Regions from separate parts of the Paenibacillus sp. CECT 9249 genome, predicted to be linked through region 1. Evidence: predicted binding sites of a transcription regulator. Region 1 holds the regulator's gene; each other region holds the start of a gene.
The links. Region 1 encodes Rex, which represses fermentation and respiration genes when NADH is low (regulators of the CRP and FNR family bind a similar motif). Its sites were predicted from a motif close to TTGTGAAATATTTCACAA; they were not measured.
Positions count from the first base shown of each region.

Region 2: the regulator Rex is predicted to act here: its motif matches at 2,312-2,329, upstream of LQ229_RS09780 (DUF1641 domain-containing protein).
Region 3: the regulator Rex is predicted to act here: its motif matches at 2,479-2,496, upstream of adhE (bifunctional acetaldehyde-CoA/alcohol dehydrogenase).
Region 4: the regulator Rex is predicted to act here: its motif matches at 1,572-1,589, upstream of pflB (formate C-acetyltransferase).

Region 1 covers NZ_CAKKLI010000004.1:244,492-248,187, forward strand. Annotated here, with positions in the region: gene dinG (ATP-dependent DNA helicase DinG) at 1-1,658, shown strand, start outside; gene LQ229_RS06265 (redox-sensing transcriptional repressor Rex) at 1,636-2,298, shown strand; gene LQ229_RS06270 (amidohydrolase) at 2,276-3,577, shown strand; gene LQ229_RS06275 (DUF5590 domain-containing protein) at 3,595-3,696, shown strand, end outside.
Region 2 covers NZ_CAKKLI010000009.1:83,417-87,112, reverse strand. Annotated here, with positions in the region: gene LQ229_RS09785 (NAD(P)/FAD-dependent oxidoreductase) at 573-1,751, opposite strand; gene LQ229_RS09780 (DUF1641 domain-containing protein) at 1,788-2,225, opposite strand; gene LQ229_RS09775 (catalase) at 2,490-3,696, opposite strand, start outside.
Region 3 covers NZ_CAKKLI010000004.1:26,141-29,836, forward strand. Annotated here, with positions in the region: gene nirD (nitrite reductase small subunit NirD) at 1-200, shown strand, start outside; gene LQ229_RS05100 (formate/nitrite transporter family protein) at 251-1,027, shown strand; gene LQ229_RS05105 (Crp/Fnr family transcriptional regulator) at 1,564-2,283, opposite strand; gene adhE (bifunctional acetaldehyde-CoA/alcohol dehydrogenase) at 2,574-3,696, shown strand, end outside.
Region 4 covers NZ_CAKKLI010000004.1:29,847-33,542, forward strand. Annotated here, with positions in the region: gene adhE (bifunctional acetaldehyde-CoA/alcohol dehydrogenase) at 1-1,483, shown strand, start outside; gene pflB (formate C-acetyltransferase) at 1,714-3,696, shown strand, end outside.

The DNA.
Region 1 (3,696 bases):
CGGATTCATGCCTGAACCGGGCCTGTCCGTGGTTCCGCAAATGCTTCTACCACCGGGCGAAGAACGATGCGAACCTTGCCGACGTCGTTATCACCAACCATTCGATGCTCTTTACCGATATACGCGCGGAGCATCGCTTGCTGCCAGGCTACGATCATTTGGTCATCGACGAGGCGCATCATTTGGAGGAGGTTGCGGGCAAGCATCTCGGTTTGCATTTGAAGTATTTTTCAATGGTCCATACGTTGACGAGGCTGTTGAAAGACAGCAAATCGGGACAACTCCCCAACCTGCATGCCAAGCTGCAACTGTCCGGCAACGAAAAAGCGGCTTCATGGAGCGAAACGGTCAATCGGATGTATCCTTCCCTCATTAATATTAAAGAATATTGGGACAAATTGACCGAGCTGCTGTTCGCGCTGCTGCCGCAACGTTCGAATGACGGAGGCGCAACCGAGGCGGGGCAGTTCGTGCACCGTCTGCAATGGCAAGAGCTGCAGCAAGAATGGGAGCCGCTTGCCGATCTGGAGAACAACATCTATATTGAATCAAACGAAGTGCTGCGCGCCGCGGATAAATTGATTAACGAATTGAAGGACAATCAAGAGGAATTCAGCATCCAAAGCATCGTGACGGATCTTGCGGGACTGTTCAAGGACATGGCGAGACATCGCGACGAATTGCGTCTTTTCATGAAATTGAACGATCCCGCAACGGTTTATTGGCTCGAGGCGAACGCTAACTTCCGCAGCAAGTCGCTGCAAATGTTCGCCGTTCCGGCCGATGTCAGCCGGCAACTGAAGGAATATTTCTTCGACGCCAAGAAGAGCATTATTATGACTTCCGCCACGCTTACGGTGGATAAATCGTTTCAGTACTTTTGCGAGCAATTGGGACTCGTCGAGGCGCAAGAACAAGAGAAGCTCCGCAGCGTTCAGCTTCCGTCTCCGTTCCAATACCGCAAACAGGCGCTCGTCGTCATTCCCCGCGATTTTCCGACGTTGAAAGGATCGTTCGCAGACGCCGATTTCATCGCAAAACTGGTGGAATCGCTTGCGGAAACGGCGGTAGCGACGCAAGGACGGATGCTTGTCTTGTTTACATCGTACCGCATGATGAAGCAAGTATACGAACCTTTGAAAGAAATACTGAACGCCAGCAATATTCAAGTTCTGGGACAGGGCATCGATAGCGGCAACCGCAGCAAGCTGACGCGCCGTTTCCAGGATCAATCGGCATCCGTATTGCTCGGAACGAGCAGTTTCTGGGAAGGCGTCGATTTGCCGGGGGATGCGTTAACTTGTCTCGCCATCGTGCGCTTGCCGTTTCAGCCGCCGAATCATCCGCTGATGGAAGCGAAATCGGATCTTTTGCAAAAACAGAAAAAAAATCCGTTCATGAAGCTTTCCGTGCCGCAAGCGGTCATCCGTTTCAAGCAAGGATTCGGACGTCTCGTTCGAACCGCGCAGGACCGGGGCATCGTCATTATATACGATACGCGCGTCATTGAATCTTACTATGGCAAATATTTTTTATATTCCTTGCCTGGACCGAAAATGGAGCATATGCCGCTCCACCAAATCGTTCCGAGAATACAAGAATGGCTGTCGCAAAACGAAGAAATGGAGGTTGCCGATGAAAGCGGAGAAAATATCTGAAGCGGTCGTGCGCCGTCTTCCGATTTATTTGCGTTATCTAAACGAATTGCAACAGCGGGAAGTGTTGACCGTATCGTCGCAAGATTTAGGATTGAAATTGGATTTGAACCCCGCGCAAATCCGTAAAGATTTGGCCTATTTCGGTGAATTCGGACGCAAAGGCATCGGCTACGATGTCGCTTATTTAATTCAAAAAATCAGACAAATATTGAAACTGAATCAACCTATTAATGTAGCGCTCGTCGGTGCCGGGAACTTGGGTCATGCGTTGAGCAATTATAATGCCTATTTAAAAGACAACATGAAAATCGTTGCCGTCTTCGACGCGTACGAACCGAAGATCGGTTCGAAATTGAACGCTTTGACCATTCAACCGATGAGCGAGCTGAAGGAGACGGTCCAACGGTTGAACGTACGAATCGGCATTATTACGGTTCCGGCCGCGGAGGCGCAGCATGTCGCCGATCAATTTATCGATGCGGGGGTAAAGGCGATCTTGAATTTTGCTCCGGTCATTTTGAAAGTGCCGCCTCATATTCGAATCCATACGGCCGATTTCACGACCGATCTATTAAGCCTGGCCTATTATTTGCAAAACGAAAAGGAGTCGGAAGAACATGACGAAGCAATGGATGATTAAAAACGGGTACTTCGCCACACTGGACGCGGATCGGCCGGTTGTATACGGATATATGGTCATCGAAGACGACTTGATCCGTTACGTCGGCGGCGATCTTCCGGACGACTTGCCGGATGAGATCGAAACGGTGGACGGCAAAGGCTTGTTCTTCATGCCGGGCTTAATCAACACGCACGGACATGCCGCCATGTCTTTGCTGCGCGGATACGGGGACGATCTTGCGCTGCAAGTGTGGCTGCAGGACAAAATGTGGCCGATGGAAGCCAAATTTACGTCGCAAGACGTATACTGGGGCACCGCCCTATCCGTGCTCGAAATGCTCAAGGGCGGCACGACGACGTTCCTCGATATGTACGATCATATGGACGAAGTGGCGAAAGTAACGGTACAATCCGGCATTCGCGCCTGCTTGATGCGCGGCGCCATCGGGTTATGTCCGGAAGAGGTCCAAAAAGCCAAATTGGCGGAAGCCATTCAGTTCGCGCAGGATTGGCATGGCAAGGCGGAAGGGCGTATTACGGCGATGATGTCTCCGCACGCTCCTTATACTTGCCCGCCCGCTTTTATCGAACAATTCGTGCAGGCGGCCCACGATCTCGATTTGCCGCTGCATACGCATATGTCGGAAACGCGCGCCGAAGTCAAGCAGAATGTGAAAGATTACGGTTTGCGGCCGGTCGCTCATTTGGAGAGACTTGGCTTTTTCTCGCGTCCTTCGCTAGTGGCCCATGCGGTTCATTTAACGGACGACGAAATCGAGGTGCTTTCGCGCCATCAAGTAAGCGTGTCGCATAATCCCGGCAGCAATCTGAAGCTGGCGAGCGGCGTAGCGCGCGTTCCCGAACTGCTCAAAGCGGGCGTTACCGTATCGCTCGGCACCGACGGCGCCGCCAGCAACAACAATCTCGACATGTTCGAAGAAATACGATTGGCGGCTCTCATCCATAAAGGCGTCTCCGGCGATCCGACCGCGGTTCCCGCCGCCGAAGCGCTCCGCATGGGGACGGTATATGGCGCGCGTTCGATCGCTTTGAACAACGTCGGCTTGCTGCAAGCCGGCATGAAGGCCGATTTCATCGCGATCGATATCGATCAAGCGCATTTTGTGCCGCACACCGATCTCATTTCTCATGCCGTCTATTCCGCGTCGGCGAAAGACGTGGCTCATGTCTGGGTGGACGGCAAGCCAATTGTGCGGGACGGCGAATGCCTGACGTTGGATGAAGAAAAAGTGCGCCGCGAAGCGCAGGCTTGCTTCGAAGGCTTGCTGCAGCGGTAGAAAGGATATTTGCCGGCATGAATAAAAGGAAATGGATTATCATCGTCTTGTGCGCCGCGGTCCTGCTCTTGATCGGCCTGCATCAATATTACGTTTATATTCAAACCCCGGTTTGGAAC
Region 2 (3,696 bases), on a different contig from region 1:
GCCAATTGATAAAGACAGTAATTATCATAATCCGTTTTCGCATAAAAAGCAAAAGATCCTTCGAACGTCATCGCTATGGCTTTTCCATCTAATCCAGCTCAAGATGGACACGCGGCAAAATTAACGCCAGCTTTCGGCGTTACATATTTTTGCTAGCTAAAGTGCCTACTCCGCGGGACGTCCACTATCCCTATGATGTAAAATGTGCAACGTATTACCTCGTTTCATGAAGCGACTGCCACCTATGCTGCACAATATGCAACATTTCAGGCCATTTCGAGCGATGCAGGCCAACAATTTACCGAAATTGTTGTATTTTCTGCAACATAGCGACCCATTCTATGCTTTTTCCCCGCAAAATGTTGTACTCCGTACAACCTAAGGCTAGTCTTACTAATATTTCGGGCAATTCCGCGCCACCAGTCTCGCGATCGAACGGTACAAAATGACCAAACCGACAACTCCATTGTCAAACGACAAAACGATATAAAAATCCCCTTCAAGCGAAACATGCGTGGATCGCTTAAAGGGGATAACAGTCCGCGTGACTCGGATCAATCGAACGAAAAATCCTAGTACACTAAAGAAGAAAGCCCGTTAATATGGGATAGATAGCGGATATTGCTCGCTTCTTTCATCAATGAAGCGGGCATGCCTTTCAGGCGGGTTTGATTGCCGCCGATCGTTCCGATCGCGTCTTTGCGGCCAAGGCTGGCAAGCGTGCCGGAGAAGACAGGCTGGAATTCCTTCATTGGCGCGCCTTTGAAATAGGCGAATAAGTTGTAACCGACAAGCTCGCCCATTTGCCATGCGATCTGCGCGCTCGGCGGATAAGGGCGGCCTTCCGGTCCCATAACGACCGCGCTGTCGCCCGCAAGGAATACGTCTTGATGCGACGTAGATTGCATAAACGCGTTAACGGTCGCGCGTCCGCGGTTCGCCTCGATCCCGGAATCCGCTACGACTTTATTTCCGGTCACTCCGCCCGTCCAGACGAGCGTATTCGTTTCAATGGACGTGCCGTCTTTCAGAATGACGTTTTTCCCTTGCACTTCTGTCACGGCGACGCCGGTCAAAATGGTGACGCCCCGTTTTTCCAGACTCGTCTTCGCGCGTTCCACCAATTCCGGCGCAAAGCCCGGCAATATGGAAGGCGCGGCTTCGACGCAATAAAGCGATATATCGTTAAAGTCGATGCCTTTGTTGAGGCATAGCTGCGGCAGCGTATCGGCAAGCTCGCCGATCAATTCGATGCCCGACAGGCCGCCTCCGCCAATGACGAAAGTGGCATCCGCTTTGTTCTTCGTTTGGCTGTACGAGTCGAGGCATGCTTCGACATGTGCGCGAATCCGGTTGGCATCCTCCACGGATTTCAGCGTAAAGCTATGTTCTTCCAAACCAGGTATGCCGAAATACGCCGTTTCGCTTCCCAACGCGATGACGAGAGCGTCGTACTCCAAGGCTGTGCCGCTGGCCAGGCTCACCCGTTTTTGCTCCAATGCGATTTCCTGCACCGTGCCGATCACGATATCGACATCTTTCTTGCGCAACAGTTTATCCAATGGGAGCGCCACATTTCTTTCGTTCAAGCCGCCGACGGCAAGACGGTGCAATTCCGTGACGATCTGATGGTATCCGTTGCGGTTCACGACCGTAATTCGAGCGTCTTCGGCCGGAATATATTTGCGCGCAGTCAGCGCGGTAAGCAACCCGCCGTAGCCGCCGCCTAATATAACAATATGTTTTGCCATTGTTTATTCTCCATCCTTTCTCGAATCATTGCCGAATTATTGCCGTTTTTGTCGCTCGGATAATACGTCCAAGAACGCTTGCGCGAAGCGAAGCGTTTTTTGCACTTGCGGATCTTTCAACATCTTCAAGATGCCGAACAGGCCGATGGTTGCCGTTTCCGATTCGGCGCGGTCGTTCGCTTCAATCGCAGCGGATGCGATTCCTTTCGCTTTCTCTTGGATCGGCTTGACGAATTCGTTCAATCCGCCTTTGAAATCTTCGATCAGAACCTTGTCCGTAGCGAGAGATTGCGCGACATCGTACGCTTTGGTCATGAAAGTGACCATTTCCGCCAATTTCGGCAGTTGCTCTACTAATTCGGTGAGCGATTGTTGCACCTCGGGCTTCATCAGTTGGTCGAGTATATCCAACTCTCCCCGCGTCTGGGTTGTTGCAGTTTGTTCTGCCTGCTGTTGTGTGACAGTTTCAGACATGTGAAAATGACCTCCTTTTCTTCATTTCCGCAAAGACAAGCATCCTAGAAAAATTCTCCGAATTTTGTCACCTAAAATAAGACTATTTGTGAACAATTTCACATCGAAGTACTACGGATTAGCCTAAACGGATTCTCTACTTTGATTATTGTAATCCTTTTGCCCGTAAACTGCAAAAATTTTTTTGTGTCGGTACCCGGCCCTTTCGAGAGAAAAGGACGCCTGCGGAGCATATGCGCTTCCCGGCATCCTTCTCGTCGCCACTTAATATGAATCGGTGTCGTGGCCTCTTTGTTCCGCTTCCTTGACGGCTTCGCCGGTATGCGCGGATCCTAACGGCCCGGCTCCCTTGCGCTCCGCCGCTTGTTTCAATCCGTCGGCAACGCGCCGGCCGTAGTCTTCGTCGCATTGCGTAAACAATTCGATCATGCGCTGCTGAATATGCGGACTGCATTTCTGCAAGGCATTGACAAGATTGAAGATCAAATCGTTCCGCTCGAAATCGTCGAATGCCCGGTACGTCTCGCCGGCCTGCTTGAAATCGTTCGTCCGGTCGATGCTTTGGCGCACCAGCTTCCCTTCGACATGCGGCGTATATTCCCGGCCCGATTGGGACGCTTCGCGCAAACCGTTCAAAGAGGAAGGTTCGTAATTGATATGCGGGTTTTGTCCGGGCGCAAGATCGACGTAATAGGCCATTTGCCCGTCGCGCTGATTCGTCGCCACCCGCTTCTTGGGCGCGTTGATCGGCAGCTGCAAATAATTGGCTCCGATCCGGTAGCGCTGCGTGTCGGAGTAGGAAAGCGTTCGTCCCTGCAACATTTTATCGTCCGAGAAATCCAGGCCGTCTACGAGAACCCCGGTGCCGAACGCAGCCTGCTCGACTTCGGCGAAGTAATTTTGCGGATTTTTGTTCAGTACCATCCGTCCGACTGGCCGCCACGGAATTTGATCTTTCGGCCAAATTTTGGTGTCGTCAAGCGGATCGAAATCCAGTTCCGGATGATCGCCGTCGCTTAAAATTTGAACGAACAGCTCCCATTCGGGATAATCTCCCCGTTCGATCGCTTCATACAAATCTTGCGTCGCATGGTTGAAATTTTTCGCTTGAATCGCTTCCGCGTCGGCCTGCGTCAAGTTTTTAATGCCTTGCTTCGGCTCCCAATGGTATTTCACAAGCACGGCTTCCCCGTTTTGATTGACCCATTTGTACGTATTGACCCCCGAACCTTGCATTTGTCTGTAATTGGCCGGTATTCCCCACGGGGAGTAAACGAAAGTGACCATATGCAGCGTTTCCGGCGAATTGCTGCAAAAATCGAAAAATCGCTCGTCGTCTTGAATGTTCGTAACCGGATCCGGCTTGAAAGCATGAATCATATCGGGAAATTTAATGGCATCCCGGATGAAAAATATTTTCAAATTGTTGCCAACCAGATCCCAGTTGCCGTCTTCCGTATAAAACTTGACG
Region 3 (3,696 bases), 220 kb from region 1:
GCCCTCATCCGAAAGGCGGGCCCCTTGCGGAAGGAATCGTTTCGGGCCGATATTTGTACGAACCGCTGCACGATTGGAAAATCGATATGGCGGACGGGTTAGTGCAGGCGCCGGACACAGGGAGCGTGCAAACCTTTCGCGTGCGCGTTACCGATGGCGGAGAGGTTCAAATCGGAATGACTCCTTCATTCCGGGAATGAGAAGCGGATGCGGATGACTGCCTGAGACTGCAAGGAGAGGAGTGGGCCAGATGTACAAAACGAGCGTAGAGTCTATGGTTCATACCGCTTTATCCAAGAAAGAAGCGATGCGGCAAAGCTGGCTGCGGTATTTCATGTCCTCATGGCTGGCCGGAGCGTATGTCGGCATCGGGATCGTATTGATCAATATCGTCGGAGCGCCGTTCTTCGCGGAACATTCGCCCGCCTACAATTTGGTGATGGGGGTATCGTTCGGCATTGCGCTGACGCTCGTCATATTCGCCGGAGCGGAATTGTTTACCGGAGCGAATATGTATTTCGCGATCAGTACGTTGGAGCGAAGAACGTCCGTCGGAGATTTGTTGAAAAATTGGGGGACCGTATGGCTCGGCAATTTGGTCGGAGCGCTCATCCTGTGCGCTTTAGTCGTTGGAGGAGGCATATTTAAAGACATTCCTCCGGATCATCTATTATTTACGGTCGCCTCGAAAAAAATGAATTTAAGCGCATTGGAAATATTTTGCCGCGGCATTTTATGTAATTGGCTTGTCTGCTTATCCATCTGGACCGCGAGCAGGGCGAAGGAAGATACGGCAAAGCTCATTCTGATCTGGTGGTGCCTGTACGCCTTTATCTCATCCGGCTACGAGCATAGTGTCGCCAATATGACGGTGCTCAGCTTGGCGGTTATGCTGCCGACGCATCCGGAGACGGTATCGATTGCCGGCTGGTTTCATAATATGATACCGGCAACGCTCGGCAATATTGTCGGCGGCGCTTTGTTTATGGGAATGATGTATTGGTTTGTCTCAAATAAAAGCAAATAATTGTATTTTAGCGCAAATGGGCCGATTGATTTCGGTTCATTTGTTTTTTTAGGCATAAATCTCCCTTGAACAGACAAGAAGCGCTGATTTCGGCCCGAGAAGAAAGTAAACAAAAATAAAAATGACATCCAATCCGTCGCCGGGTTGAATGCCATTTTACTATTCCTGTGAAGAGAGTCAATTTCATAAATCGCCGCCGCTTTATCGCGCATACAGAAGCGGATACCTCGCTTCATTCCAAAGGCGATGCGCGCGGACCTACGCTCCTTGTTTGGCACTAACGAAACTAGCAATTCTTATTCGACTCAAAATGAAGACGTCCCCATTTTAGCGAAACTACGTATCCTTATTCATTGGAAATCGGCGGTTTTACCGCCCTTTTCCCCTCATTAGCGTGATACAGTTACGTTAACATCCGCAGTGTATACGTTTCGTTAGCCCGCCCGCTGGCGCCGTCAGCCGCCAGCGGTATTTCGCTGCGCGGCTATCCGCCATCTACGAAGCAGCCGGCGAAGGGGAAGGGGAGAGCAAGGAAATCAAATCCGGCAAATCTCGTTCGGACACATTTCGCAATGGCAAATTTCCCGCAATTGCTGCAAATCTTGAATGACGATAAGTCCGTTATCGTAATCGATCGCCTCTTTTTTGCGCAGATCGCTTAACATCCGGTTGACGCTCTCGCGCGTCGCTCCGATCATGTTGGACAGATCGGTATGCGTAATTTTTTTGTTAATCAGGATGCCTTTATCGGTTTTCTCCCCATACGTGTTGCCTAGCCGGATTAAGGTCGAACATAACGCGCCCGGCTTGCCGTAAAGCATTAGATCGCGGAATTTCGTTTGCGTCAGCCGATGATGGATGCCCATCCACTTCATAAAATCGATGGAGAAATCGGCATATTGGCAAATGAGCAGTTCCAAATCTTTTTGTTCCACGACGCCGACGACGGATTGCTCCAACACTTCGGCGGTGAAGCCGTGTCTCGATTGGTTGAACGGATCGACATGGCCGATCAGATCGCCCGGCCGGTACATATAGAGGATCAGTTCTTTTCCTTCGTCCGTCGATTTCGTAATTTTCACGCGCCCGCTTTTCAAATAATAAAGCTTATCCGCCTCGTCTCCTTCCCAGAACAGATGAGTATCGTTGGAAAAAACGCGTTCTTTCATCGCTTCTAACAATCTATTCAAATTTTGTTCCGAGAAACAGCTTGTATTTCCTGCTACTGCTTGTTCGTTCAATTGGAATTGTGCCATGCCCATTCCCCTCTCTCCCGTCATTTGTTTTGCTAAAGTTCAGAAGTTGCAATTTGGTTTGTGCAAATTATCACATACTTATTTTAACATGTATTGCCGCAAGGGAACACCCATAAGCGTCGACAATTATGAATAATTAGTTAAAATTGCAGTTCTTTTTTTCACGCTGATGAAAATTCAAACAATTTTCAAACTTTGTGAATTTTTTCACGAGACAAAGACAATGATTTGTTGTATGCTAAAAGTGTCACAGACAAAAAAAGAAATTAGGGAAGTGGAGGATGGTTGGGATGGCAGTGAAAAACGAGTTGAAAGCCGAAAAAACGACGCAAACCGTTCAGGAGCAAATCGATGCGGTCATGCGCAAAGCGCGCAAGGCGCAAGAAGCGTTCATGGCGCTCAATCAGGAGCAAGTGGATGAAATCGTGCAGGCGATGGCGCTTGCCGGCTTGGACAAACATATGGCTTTGGCCAAGCTCGCGGTGGAGGAAACGGGCCGCGGCGTGTACGAAGACAAAATTACGAAGAACATTTTCGCAACGGAGTACATTTACCACAGCATTAAATACGATAAAACCGTCGGCGTCATCGAAGACAATCCGTATGAAAATTGCCAAAAAATCGCGGAACCGGTCGGGGTCGTCATGGGCATTACCCCGGTGACGAATCCGACGTCGACGACGATGTTCAAGGCGCTTATAAGCATCAAAACGCGCAATCCGATCGTATTTGCTTTCCATCCTTCCGCGCAAAAATGCAGCGCCGAAGCGGCGAGGATTTTACGCGATGCGGCTGTCGCCAAAGGCGCGCCGAAAGATTGCATCCAGTGGATCGAGACGCCGTCGATGGAAGCGACCAACGCGCTTATGAACCATCCGGACGTCGCTTTAATATTGGCGACAGGCGGCGCGGGCATGGTCAAGGCGGCTTACAGCGCAGGCAAACCGGCGCTCGGCGTCGGTCCCGGCAACGTTCCTTGCTTTATCGAGAAGTCGGCCCATATCGAACAGGCGGTTACGGATCTGATCCTTTCCAAAACGTTCGACAACGGCATGATTTGCGCGTCCGAGCAAGCAGTGATCATTGAAGAGCCGATTTACGACAAAGTGAAAAAATTGCTCATTGCCCATGGATGCTACTTCTTAACGAAAGAAGAAACGGCGATTCTGTCCGGCAAAGCGATGAAGGAAGGCACATGCGCGGTCAATCCGAATATCGTCGGCCAGCCTGCGGCGAAAATCGCCGAAATGTTCGGTTTGAAAGTTCCGCAGGATACGAAAATATTGATTGCGGAGCTCGAGGGAGTCGGTCCGAACTATCCATTGTCTGCGGAAAAATTAAGCCCTGTGCTGGCGTGCTACAAAGTGAAAAACGCGGACGAGGGCATCGAGCGCGCGACCGAAATGGTGGCAT
Region 4 (3,696 bases), 210 kb from region 1:
GGGACATTCCTCGGTCATTCATTCGAACGACGACGAAGTGATCCAAAAATTCGCAGACCGGCTGCAAACCGGCCGCATCATCGTCAATTCCCCGTCGACGCATGGCGCGATCGGCGACATTTACAATACGAACTTGCCGTCCCTAACGCTCGGCTGCGGTTCGTACGGACGGAATTCGACCTCGCAGAACGTAACTGCGGTCAATTTAATCAATGTGAAAAGGGTGGCGCGCCGCACGGTGAATATGCAATGGTTTAAAGTTCCGGGCAAAATATATTTCGAAAAAGGCGCGACGCAATATTTGGCCAAAATGCGCGATATTAACCGCGTCATGATCGTGACCGACCCGATGATGGTCAAATTGGGTTATGTGGAGAAGGTGGAGCATTACTTGCGGCAACGGCTGACTCCGGTAGCCGTCGAAATCTTCTCCGAGGTTGAACCGGATCCGTCGACGGCGACGGTGGATCGCGGCGTGGCGATGATGAATCAGTTCAAGCCGGACTGCATTATCGCGCTCGGCGGAGGTTCCCCGATGGACGCCGCCAAAGCGATGTGGCTGTTCTACGAATATCCGGACACGGATTTCAACAACTTGAAACAAAAATTTCTCGATATCCGCAAACGGACGTACAAGTACCCTCGTCTCGGCCAAAAAGCGAAATTCGTAGCGATTCCGACAACTTCGGGTACGGGATCGGAAGTTACTTCGTTCGCTGTCATTACCGACAAGGAGCGCGGCAATACGAAATATCCGCTGGCCGATTACGAGCTGACGCCGGACGTGGCGATTATCGACCCGGATTTCGTCTATAGCTTGCCGAAAGTGGCCGTAGCGGATACAGGCATGGACGTATTGACGCATGCGATCGAAGCGTACGTTTCGGTCATGGCGAACGATTATACGGACGGGCTTGCGATCAAAGCAATTCAATTGGTATTCGAATATTTGGAAAAGTCGGCCTTAACCGGCGATCCGGTCGCACGCGAGAAAATGCATAACGCTTCGACGCTGGCCGGTATGGCATTCGCCAATGCGTTCCTTGGCATCAACCATAGCTTGGCGCATAAATGGGGCGGGGAATATCATACGGCGCACGGCCGCACCAATGCGATTCTTATGCCGCATGTGATCCGTTACAATGCGAAAAAACCGACGAAATTCCAATCGTTCCCGAAATACGATCATTTTATCGCGGATCAGCGTTATGCGGAAATCGCGCGCATTCTCGGGCTGCCGGCGCGCACGGTGGAAGAAGGCGTAAGCAGCTTGATCGCGGCGATCCGCAAGCTGAACAAGGCGCTCGGCATTCCGGAGTCGTTCCAAGAGCTCGGGTTCGATGCCAAAGAATTTGAAGCGAAAGTCGATTATTTGGCGGATCGCGCCTTCGAAGATCAATGTACGACGGCGAATCCGAAGCTTCCGCTCGTTACAGAACTTGCCGAAATATATCGGAACGCGTTTTACGGCAAGTTTGAATAATACAGTTTCAAACCGATAAAACGAAATATATATAACAGATTGAATAATTAATATAACAGTTGAGAAAAGTTGTGGCAAAATCATCCGAATGTGATTTTTGTCACAACTTTAATCTCTTTCTAATTGTACAATTAAAGTGTAAACGATAAGACAAATCCTATATTTCAGGAAATGGAGAAATCAATAAACAGATATCCTGAATATGTAGTACAGAAAATGGAGGGATTACGATGTCGGTGATTGAACAAGACGTGATGAAACAGGCGGAACAAGGTTGGCGCGGATTCAAACAAGGAAAATGGACGAAAACGGTGGATGTGAACAGCTTTATCGGAGCGAACTTGAAGCCGTATTACGGAGACGAGTCATTCCTCGCCGGTCCGACGGACAGAACGACAGCCCTATGGCAAATCGTGTCCGACTTAACGAAAAAAGAGCGCGACAACGGCGGCGTTTTGGATGTCGATGTCAACACGCCATCGACGATCACTTCGCACGGACCAGGCTATTTGGATCAAGAGAAAGAGCAAATCGTCGGGTTGCAAACCGATGAGCCTTTTAAACGTTCGATTCAACCTTTCGGCGGCATCCGCATGATGATCGACGCCTGCAAAGCGTATGGCTTCGAGATGCCGCAGCAAATCGTCGATATGTTTACGACGATCCGCAAGACCCATAACCAAGGGGTATTCGACGCCTATACGACGGAAATGAGGAAAGCCCGTTCCGCCGGCATTATTACCGGACTGCCGGATGCTTACGGACGCGGACGCATTATTGGCGATTATCGCCGGGTAGCTCTGTACGGAATCGATTTCCTGGTCGAAGAGAAGAAGAAAGATTTGCTGAACCTGGAATTGGACGCGCTGGACGCCGATACGATTCGGGACCGCGAGGAAATCTCCGAGCAAATCCGCGCACTGGGCGAACTGAAGTCTATGGCCGCCATGCATGGGTTCGACATTTCCAAACCGGCCGTTAATGCGAAGGAAGCGTTCCAATGGCTGTATTTCGGCTATTTGGCCGCCATTAAGGAACAGAACGGCGCGGCGATGTCCTTGGGAAGAGTGTCCTCGTTCCTGGACATCTATATCGAGCGCGACTTGCAAGAAGGAACGCTAACCGAGGAGCAGGCGCAAGAACTGGTCGACCATTTCGTCATGAAGCTGCGTATCGTGAAATTTTTGCGTACGCCGGATTACAACGAATTGTTCAGCGGCGACCCGACGTGGGTTACCGAGTCGATCGGCGGCATGGGCCTGAACGGCGAAACGCGGGTTACGCGCAACAGCTACCGTTTCCTGCATACGTTATACAATTTGGGGCCGGCGCCCGAACCGAACTTAACGGTGCTCTGGTCGACGAAATTGCCAGAAGCTTTCAAGAAATATTGCGCCAAGGTGTCGATCGAGACCAGTTCCATCCAATACGAGAACGACGATATAATGCGCCCGCACTTCGGCGACGATTACGGAATCGCCTGCTGCGTATCCGCTATGCGGATCGGGAAACAGATGCAGTTCTTCGGCGCACGCGCCAATCTCGCCAAATGTTTGCTGTATGCCATCAACGGCGGCGTCGACGAGAAATCCGGCAAGCAGGTCGGTCCCGAATATCCGCGCATCACGTCCGAAGTGCTCGATTACGAGGAAGTGACGGCACGCTTCACGGCGATGATGGAATGGCTTGCGAAGCTGTATATGAACACGCTCAACGTCATTCACTTTATGCATGATAAATATTGCTATGAAAGAATCGAGATGGCGCTGCACGACAAGGACATTTTGCGCACCATGGCATGCGGTATCGCAGGATTGTCCGTCGCGGCCGATTCCTTGAGCGCGATTAAATACGCGAAAGTTCGGCCGATCCGCAACGAGCAAGGAATTGCCGTCGATTTCGAAATCGAGGGAGATTATCCTTGCTACGGCAATAACGACGATCGCGTCGACCGTATCGCCGTTCAATTGGTCGAAAAGTTCATGGGTATGCTGCGCAAGCATAAAGCGTACCGCAACGCGCTCCCGACTCAATCCGTATTAACGATTACGTCCAATGTCGTATACGGGAAGAAGACGGGCACGACGCCGGACGGCCGCAAGGCGGGCGAGCCTTTCGCTCCGGGAGCCAATCCGATGCACGGGCGCGACAAGAAAGGGGCGCTCGCATCGCTTAGCTCCGTTGCGAAGCTGCCATACGAGCATAGTCTGGAC